3 regions of the Idiomarina sp. genome follow, and region 2 is predicted to be linked to each of the others. Evidence: predicted binding sites of a transcription regulator. Region 2 holds the regulator's gene; each other region holds the start of a gene.
The links. Region 2 encodes FliA, which starts transcription of late flagellar genes. Its sites were predicted from a motif close to CTAAAGNTNNNNNNNNNNNNGCCGATA; they were not measured.
Positions count from the first base shown of each region.

Region 1 (3,276 bases), 170 kb from region 2:
CCACCACGTTAACCGGATCTGACTCTTTTGCTTTACCCTGCATAATTGCAATATCGACACGGCGATTCTGAGCGCGGTTAGCTGCCGAGTTATTCGGCACGATGGGTTTAGTGTCTGCATAACCCATAGTGACCAGACGGTCTGCTTCAAAATCCTCGACTTGCAACATTTCCTCGGCTACAGCAACAGCTCGCTTGGCCGACAAGTCCCACTTAGAGGTATAAATTTCCGATACCAACTGCTGATTATCGGTGTGTCCGGAAATCGTAATCTCGCCCGGGATATCTTTTAACGCCTCAGCCACCTCGCGTATTACCGGTTTAAACTGTGGCTGCAAAAACGCTGAGCCTTCGGGAAATGAACCGCGCTCACGAATCCGAATTAAAATCTGTTGACCAAACTGCTCAAGCTCCAGTGTGCCGGCCTGCATTTCTTGTTGCAGTTGACGTTGAATTCGTTCCAGTAACTCTTTGGTTTTTTCGCTAGCGGCTTCTGAGTTGCTCTCCGACTCAGCGCTTTGTTTGTCTTCTTCACTTTCTGCCTGCTGTCCACCACGTTCCGTTTGCTGGCCACCGGCAAAGTCAGACTCGCCCTCCTGAAACTCCAGCATTTGCTGAGTCATCTCTACCGTTTGCTGCTGAATCGTTTCGATTGGCGTCGGTTCAGGGCGTCCCGGACGAAACTCTTGTGCTATAACGCTGGTTCCTTTAGGAATATCTTTAACTTCGATTTTATTTTGTACACCCAGAGCAAACTTCATCGAGCCTGCTATTTGTTTAAACTTCAACACATCCATTTCGGAGAACGACAGCAACAACACGAAGAAGCACATCAACAGTGTCATAAGATCGGCAAACGTCGCCATCCAGGCTGGTAACCCCGGGGGCGGGCATTTGCATTCTTCTTTGTCTTCCGCTGTTGCAGCCATGCGTTTTACTCGTCGCCCTCATCCGCGGTGGCTCGTTTCGATTCTGCTAAATAGTTACGCAGCATCCCTTCGATTACCCGCGGGTTTTGACCATCCTGAATACCCAAAATGGCATCCAGAATTAATTGTTGATTCAGCTTTTCCTGATCAGCACGTAGCATTAACTTGTTTTTAACCGGGATACAAAACACGTTCGCCATAAAGGCGCCATAGAGTGTGGTCAGTAGCGCAACTGCCATGGCCGGGCCGATAGCCTTAGGGTCATCCATATTGGATAACATACCCACCAGACCGATCAAAGTACCGATCATACCCATCGCCGGTGCGATGTCGGCTAGCACCGAGAAGAACCGAGCGCCCTCCTCGTGGCGGGTGTAACTCATCTGAATATCTTTAGAAAGTGTCTGGCGAACCACCTCGGCGTCATGTCCATCGACCAGCATGTCGATACCTTTACGGAAAAAACGATTTGGTATTTCTGCCTCTTCCAATGCCAGAAAGCCCCCTTTACGGGCGGAATCTGCCATTTCAACAGCGGTGTCGATAAGCTCTTGCGGGTGCTCAATTTTAAAGAAAAAAGCTTTTGCCATAACTCTACCGGTGGCAAAAAACTGGCTTAAGGAAAAGTTGGCTAACGCCACAAACAGGGAACCACCCACCACGATAAGAATGGACTGTACGTTGATAAACAGGCCCACGTCTCCGCTTAACACGATAGCCGCAACAACAAAACCTATTGCACCTATAATTCCTATCAGCGTTGCGATATCCACTCAGCGTCCCCCGAAATCAATTAAGCTGGCCGGTATTCCGGTTGCAGCGCGTTAGTCTATGCATTGCAGTACGTTCATTTTTAATCATCACGGCGCCGCTGACAAGCGATTACACAAAGTTCCTGCGCCAAGTTAGCTTATCATCGGCTGACATTGCTAAATCTTTATTAGATAATGGCGACTATCCGCTGGCAACGAGCACACATTATGACTGATAAAAAAACACAAGAACCATCTTTTGAGCAGGCGCTACAACAACTTGAACAACTGGTAAATGAACTGGAACATGGTGATTTACCGCTGGAAGATTCATTAAAAAAGTTTGAACAGGCTATCGCCCTCTCTCGTTCCAGTCAGCAGCAACTGCAACAAGCGGAACTAAAAGTTAAACAGTTGATTGCGCAAAACGGCGAGCAACAATTACAAGATCATGAGGCCAGTGAGTGAGTATCAAATCGCTTACCGAGGACGTTCGCCAACGCGTTGACCACGCCCTTGATGAACATTTGCAGCGCGCCAGCATTGACGAGTCCCTGGCCGCAGCGATGCGGTACGGCGTGTTACTTGGCGGCAAGCGTATCCGGCCCTACCTGACACTGGCTGTAGCTGAAATATGCCGTGGTGATATGTCAGCCGCATTAACTGCCGCATGCGCCATCGAATCAGTCCACGCATACTCGCTGATTCATGACGACTTACCGGCCATGGATGACGACGCCCTGCGGCGAGGTAAGCCAACCTGCCATATTCAATTTAACGAGGCCACAGCTATATTAGCCGGTGACGCCCTGCAGTCTTTCGCTTTTCAGTTGCTATCGCAGCCTCTGCCCAACATAACTCCGAAGCGCCAGTTACAGATGATGCATGTGCTAGCCAAAGCCAGCGGTGGTAACGGCATGTGCGGTGGTCAGGCACTGGATTTAGCGGCCACTCATAAGACACTATCAGAAGTCGAACTGCAGCAGGTACATCTGAACAAGACCGGGGCATTGATTCAAGCCAGTGCTGAGCTGGGTGCTTTGTGTGGCGAAGAAGATGCCCTGGCTTATCGGCGACAATTTAGTGAATTCGCACAGCAGCTGGGGTTAGCATTTCAAATTCAGGATGATATTTTGGATGTCACCAGCTCTACCGATGTTTTAGGGAAGCCTCAGGGTTCTGATGAACTTGCCGAGAAATCAACTTACGTTAAGCTACTCGGGCTTGACGGCGCCCGCCAAAAACTGCTTTTATTGCACCAACAAGCACTACAGTCGCTAGCGGATATACCGTACAATACTGCACAGCTAGAACAATTTTCTACGGTTCTGTTAACCCGGGACCATTAAACCAAAGAGTATTATGACTTCACTTCTTGACCGTATCGAGTTACCTGCGGATTTACGCCGCCTGCCCAAGCACCAACTCAAGCAGGTTTGTGATGAGGTTCGCCAATTTTTACTAAACTCGGTGAGCAAAAGTAGTGGCCACTTAGCGTCGGGCCTGGGAACCGTCGAACTGACCGTTGCCTTGCATTATGTTTACAACACCCCGGACGATAAGTTGGTCTGGGATGTTGGCCATCAGGCCTATCCG
Region 1 is NZ_CP080268.1:1,680,206-1,683,481, forward strand. It holds gene KZ771_RS08225 (flagellar motor protein MotB) at 1-928, opposite strand, end outside; gene pomA (flagellar motor protein PomA) at 934-1,701, opposite strand; gene KZ771_RS08235 (exodeoxyribonuclease VII small subunit) at 1,909-2,148, shown strand; gene KZ771_RS08240 (polyprenyl synthetase family protein) at 2,145-3,029, shown strand; gene dxs (1-deoxy-D-xylulose-5-phosphate synthase) at 3,043-3,276, shown strand, end outside.
Region 1: the regulator FliA is predicted to act here: its motif matches at 1,843-1,869, upstream of pomA (flagellar motor protein PomA).

Region 2 (3,276 bases):
CCTACTGGCAGTCTAGTATTAACTAAAGAAGTAGCGCGCACATGGACCAAGCAAGTGGCTTAAGAAGAATGAAACAATCTAAGATAAAAGTAATCGCAGTGACCGGTGGCAAAGGCGGCGTGGGTAAAACTAACGTGTCGCTGAATATGGCTATCGCGATGGCTCAACAGGGCAAACGCGTACTGGTACTGGATGCTGACTTAGGCTTGGCCAATGTGGACGTGATGCTGGGCTTGCGGGTACAAAAAAACCTCTCACACGTACTCGATGGCACTGCCGAGCTGCGCGATATTCTCATCGAAGGTCCGGCCGGTATTAAAATTGTCCCGGCGACTTCGGGCACACGTTCTATGGTTGAACTCTCCGAGCGCGAGCATGCCAGCCTGATTCAGGCTTTCAGCGATCTACAGCACGATTTTGATGTGTTAATTATTGATACCGCTGCCGGTATCGGCAACACCGTGGTCAGCTTTGCCAGAGCCTCGCAAGACGTTATCGTGGTGGTTTGCGACGAGCCCACCTCGATTACCGATGCTTATGCGCTGATGAAGGTGCTGAGCCGCGACCAGGGCGTGTTTAAATTTAAAGTGGTTGCCAATATGGTGCGCAACCTGCGCGACGGTCAGGTGCTGTTTAATAAGTTGACCAAGGTCACCGATCGCTTTTTAGATGTTGCGATAGAATTATCAGCAATTATTCCGTTTGACGAGAACTTACGTTTAGCCGTTCGCAAACAAAAAGCCATGGTTATGGCGCACCCCAAATCACCGGCGTCGCTGGCGATAAAAGCGTTGGCGAAAAAGGCTCTGGATTGGCCGATCCCGGCACAAGCCGGCGGTCATATGGAATTTTTCCTTGAACAATTAATAACTTCTGCCGATAACGCTAATAAGCAGGATGTTGCCAATGAATAAAGCGGCTGTTTACACTGCCCATGCCGATAATCGGCAGGCAATCATCGAACAACATACCGGCCTGGTAAAACGTATTGCCCATCACATGATGGCGCGATTGCCGGCGAGCGTACAAGTCGATGACTTAATACAGTCCGGTATGATTGGCTTATTAGAAGCTGCCCGTAACTTTGACGGTAGCAAAGGCGCCAGTTTCGAAACCTTTGCCGGTATTCGTATTCGTGGCGCGATGTTAGACGAGATACGCCGCGGCGACTGGGCACCACGTTCGGTGCATCGAAATCACCGCCGTGTTTTAGAGGCTATCCGGTTGGTCGAAAACGACACCGGCCGCGATGCCAAAGACGTTGAAGTGGCTGAGCGACTGGAGATGTCGCTGGATGAATATCACGCTATCCTGCGTGATGTAAACTCGGGGCGCATTATCGGAATGGAAGATCTAGGCGTGTCAGAAGACGCCATTATTCCGGAACAAGTTACCGGCTCGCACTATGAGCCACAGCGGGATGTAGAGAACGATGCCTTTCATCGGGCGCTGGCTGATACCATTTCGACGTTGCCAGAACGTGAAGCTTTAGTGCTTTCGTTGTATTATGATGAAGAATTAAATTTAAAAGAGATTGGCGAAGTGCTCAGTGTGAGCGAATCGCGAGTCAGTCAAATTCATAGTCAGGCTATGTTGCGTCTTAAATCACGGATGCAAAACTGGGTTGACTAAACGTGGTAATCGAGAGCCTCAGTGGAGGGAGCTTTGGATAAAAATATGAAAATTCTTGTTGTTGATGACTTTTCAACAATGAGACGAATCATCAAAAACTTGTTGCGTGATTTGGGCTTCACCAATATTCAGGAAGCCGATGACGGCAATACCGCGCTACCCATGTTGCAACAGGGTGACTTTGACTTTGTCGTAACCGACTGGAACATGCCGGGCATGCAGGGTATCGATTTGCTTAAGGAAATTCGCAAAGACGATAACTTGTCGCACCTACCGGTATTAATGGTAACCGCAGAAGCCAAGCGTGAGCAGATTATTCAGGCTGCGCAGGCAGGGGTTAACGGCTACATCGTTAAGCCATTCACTGCAGTGACGCTTAAAGAAAAGCTCGACAAAATTTTCGAACGTATTAGCTAAAAGGGCGAGCCACCATGACTGAGCAAGCCCATAATGTTTCGTTAGAGCAAGCGCGAGAGTTGGTTGAACTGCTTGAAGCAGGTCAGCAGAACAAAGCCAATGACAAGCTCGACGAAATGTTTGATCGTCGCAACGACAAGTTATTCACTTCTGTCGGCCAGCTGACGCGAGACCTCCACGAAGCGCTGCAGGACTTTCAGCTCGATCCGCGTATTGTGCAGTTGACCGAAGACGATCTGCCCGATGCCCAAAACCGCTTGCAGTATGTCATTCAAAAAACTGAGGATGCGGCCAACCGCACCATGGATGCCGTTGAAGCGTGTTTGCCGATGGCGGATGACATGCATCAAAAAATCGACCGATTAATGCCACAGTGGCAAAAACTCATGGACAATGACATTCAGTTAGACGAGTTTAAGTCGCTATGTCACGGCGTTGACGATGTATTGAAGTCGTGTGGCAGTAACATGCCACAGATCCATAGTCTGATGACCGAAGTATTGATGGCACAGGATTTTCAGGATATCACCGGACAGGTTATCCGCCGGGTTATACAACTGGTCGAAGACGTCGAGAAGAATCTGATTGAATTGTTAAAACTTTTTGGTGATGACGCCAAAAAAGTTACTAAGCAAGAGCCAAAAGCGGCCGATAAAAATCAAGCAGAGGGACCGATTATTGACGCCGACAAGCGCGATGACGTGGTTCATGGTCAGGACGATGTTGATGATTTACTGTCCAGTTTAGGATTCTAGGAGCAGCACTCGCATGAGCTTTGAAATGGACGAAGATATTCTACAGGATTTTTTGATAGAGGCCGGGGAGATACTCGAGCAACTATCTGAACAGCTGGTAGAGCTGGAAAATGATCCTGAGAATTCCGACTTGCTGAATGCTATTTTCCGTGGCTTCCACACGGTTAAAGGCGGCGCTGGATTTTTGAATGTACACGCGTTGGTCGATACCTGTCACGGTGCCGAAAACGTGTTCGATACCTTGCGTAACCATCAGCGTAAAGTCACCTCAGAGCTTATGGACGTGATCCTGCAGGCACTGGACACCATTAATGCGCAGTTTGCGCAGTTGCAAGCGCGAGACGAGCCGGAAGCGGCGTCTGACGAATTATTACAAGCGTTGCATAAGTTAAGCGAACCAGAGACCGAAGACGAGAGCGCTGCTGCTGAGAGTGTTGCGGAAGCTTCGCCAGAATCTGAACAACCAGCAGCC
Region 2 is NZ_CP080268.1:1,511,286-1,514,561, reverse strand. It holds partial or broken gene flhF (flagellar biosynthesis protein FlhF) at 1-26, shown strand, start outside; gene KZ771_RS07455 (MinD/ParA family protein) at 42-914, shown strand; gene KZ771_RS07450 (RNA polymerase sigma factor FliA) at 907-1,632, shown strand; gene cheY (chemotaxis response regulator CheY) at 1,666-2,049, shown strand; gene KZ771_RS07440 (protein phosphatase CheZ) at 2,064-2,804, shown strand; gene KZ771_RS07435 (chemotaxis protein CheA) at 2,818-3,276, shown strand, end outside.

Region 3 (3,276 bases), 340 kb from region 2:
CTCGATTTCAGCCTTACGTAAGTTCGCCATGGCGGATTCGGTTAGGTTGTTCGGTGGCGTTTGTGTTACGTCAAAAAGATTACCAGCGATAAGCCGGGTACCATCTTCAGAAACATAAAAAATGCCTTGATTAGAGGTAATTTCATAGAGCCCATCAATGGAGGTTTCGGCAATACCGGCGACCTGAATACCGAGCGCTTCCAGGCGACTGGTATCTGGCTGCTGAGCAGACGCTGACAAACTTAAGCCTAATAAGCTGCTAATCCCCAGTGCTGCAAAAAAAATTCGTTTCATAGTGTCCTCGTAACTGCCTGCTCGTAATTAACCGCGCGGATGATGCTGTGAGTGCAGGCTCTGCAACCGCTCCCGCGCTACCTGAGTATAAATTTGTGTGGTGGATAAATCACTGTGCCCCAGCAGCATTTGTAACACGCGAAGATCAGCTCCGTGGTTCAGTAAATGCGTTGCAAAAGCATGGCGCAGCGTATGCGGCGACAGATGAGCCTGTATCCCCGCAAGCTGAGCATAATGTTTTATACGGTACCAGAACGCCTGGCGCGTCAGTAAGGTACCGCGTTGCGTAATAAAAATCCATGGGCTGGACTTACCTGAAAGCGCCGGACGCCCATGTTTTAAGTAGCGTTGCAACCAGTCCAGTGCTTCTTCACCTAGCGGCACCAGTCGCTCTTTATCACCTTTACCAATAATACGTACCAGGCCCTGCTGCAGTGATACCTGCTGCAACTGCAAACGAATCAACTCGGTCACACGCAGTCCGCTGGCATAAAGTACTTCTAACATGGTGCGGTCGCGTAAACCCAATTCGCTGTCGGTATCAGGCGCATTCAATAGCGATTCGACATCCTGCTCGCTTAATGAATGAGGAATTGACTGGGGAAGTTTCGGGCGTTTTAATTTTGCGCTTGGATCGTTACTGAGCCAGCTTTGCTTAACCGCAAACTGGCAGAACTTTTTTATTGCGCTTAAAAAACGTGAGGTACTCCGCGGCGACAGCCCCTGGCTCCGGCGCCATAGTAAATAATCCTGCAGCACCTCGGTTGTGGTGTCCAGCAACCGTAGTTTGCATTGCCCGAGATAATCGCAATAACGTCTTAAATCGCTGCGGTAGGATGCCTGAGTGTTCTGACTCACCCCTTGATGTAACCATAGGTGTTCCACAAACGCATCTATCTTATCGTCATCTTGCGGGTGAACCTGGCTCATGCCAATACAACAACTTATCGATAGTTAGTTAATATGACTAAGCTTACATCAGCTGTTGATTGGGTTCTATCCCCAGTTGCTGCAATACATCATAAAGCTGGGCCGGATCGCGGCGGCGCTTAGGCAACGCCTCGGGTTGCTGCTTGCGTTTGCGTCGTTGTAGCGTTTGCCAGTCGAGGTTTGCGATGAGTTCCAGTGGTAAGCGTTGCGGATCGCTATTGGCAATAAGCGGCTGCGGGTGTACAGCATCCTGTAATTTAAAATCACTCAGTTGGTTTGCCTGATTGTAAACCCCGGAGGCTACTACTATTGCTTGATCATAGCCTAATGGTCGAGCCCGGGCAGCACCGATTTCCCTGGTCCAGTTAATGGATTCGGGCGCGTCATCGTTTATCGGTTGCTCGCCCATAGCAGCTAACCACAATGCAAACTCGGCACCATGCCCCTCTGCCATAGCCGCACTGGCCCGGTGGTCAAAAAAGGCCTGTGCGCTGGATTCAACTGTGTGTGCTGCTGACGTGTTTACTGGCATAATTCCGCTAACCCAAGAACCTTAACCGGGTTATCGGCAACGACAGCAATTGTTTAAGTTTTTCTTTTTAGCCCTTTACACAACCAATCAGACTGCTATGATACGCGCCTCGTGTGGAGGGGTTCCCGAGTGGCCAAAGGGATCAGACTGTAAATCTGACGGCTCAGCCTTCGCAGGTTCGAATCCTGCCCCCTCCACCACGCTTTCTTTTAGGTCAGTTCTGGCTATCCTCCAATTCAGCTATTTTCACAACGACTTTGCCCTGACTGTTATTGCCTTTTAAATAGGCTAGCGCATCATTGATTTCGCGCGCATCAAACTGTTTATCAAGTATTGGCCTGACCCGGCCAGCACTGAATGCTTCTGCAAACTGCTGCCACATTGCAGTCAAGATTTCCCCTTTTCGAGCACTGGGCAAGGCCCTTAGCGTTGACCCCATTAGCTGCTGTCGCTTCATTAACATGCGACCAAAATCGACGGAGCCTTCGCGGCCGCCCATCAAGCCAATCAATATAATGCGGCCGTCCTGGTTAAGAATTTTTTGATCCCGTGCAATCGAATCACCTGCAACAGGGTTGAGAATAACATCGACCCCGCCATGTACTTTGAGGATCTCAACGTAATCCTGTTGCTGCCGATTTATCGCTTTGGTGGCGCCAAGTGTTTCGCAAAAAGCACACTTATCGTCACCACTCGCGGTAACATAAATAGGATTGCCTTGCTCTCGGCATAACTGTATCAGCGCACTACCAACACCGCTGGCACCCGCGTGCGCAAACACCACATCGGTCGTGCTTAGTTGAGCCAGCATAAAGACATTTAAATAAGCAGTAGCAAAGGTCTCCAGCCAGGCAGCACCTTGCGCCAGACTCCAGCTTAGCGGCAATGTTAATACCTGGTGCTGGCTAACAATTACCGACTCGGCATAGCCACCGGCGGCCAACAAAGCCGCGACCCGATCACCAATGTTTAACTTCGTTACATCGCTGCCTACTGCGGTCACAATTCCCGAACACTCTAATCCCGGCACCGATGATGCCCCGGCAGGCGGCGGATAGGCGCCGGCTACTTGCATAAGATCGGCACGATTAACGCCGGCAAACGCGATACGAATTTGCACCTCATCCGCAGCTAATTGTTGCGGTTGTACGTCGGCATCGGTCTGCCATTCAATCTGTCCATCTTTTATCTGGGCTGCTAACATAAAAAATCCCTCAGCTTTTTAAGCAAAAAGTCGATAAGTACCGTAGTAAAGCGACGCAATAGCGATTAACCTAACATGGTCAGTGAGTTAAAAGGATAACAATAAGACATCATGAGTGAGTCTGTCGAACTCGCCGATAAGCGCGTCTTGATTATAGAAGATCAGAAAGCTTTTCAGGTGATGTTAAAGGGATTACTACTGAACCTTGGCGCCAAGGAAGTTGAAGCTAAACGTACCGGCGAGGCGGGTATCGCTGCCTATGTGCGGCGGCCATTCGACGTTATGTTGGTGGACTACAACCTTGGCCGCGGTAAAA
Region 3 is NZ_CP080268.1:1,168,491-1,171,766, forward strand. It holds gene dsbC (bifunctional protein-disulfide isomerase/oxidoreductase DsbC) at 1-294, opposite strand, end outside; gene xerD (site-specific tyrosine recombinase XerD) at 322-1,224, opposite strand; gene KZ771_RS05825 (VC2046/SO_2500 family protein) at 1,268-1,756, opposite strand; tRNA gene KZ771_RS05830 (tRNA-Tyr) at 1,872-1,956, shown strand; gene KZ771_RS05835 (NAD(P)H-quinone oxidoreductase) at 1,971-2,960, opposite strand; gene KZ771_RS05840 (tetratricopeptide repeat-containing response regulator) at 3,072-3,276, shown strand, end outside.
Region 3: the regulator FliA is predicted to act here: its motif matches at 1,788-1,814, upstream of KZ771_RS05825 (VC2046/SO_2500 family protein).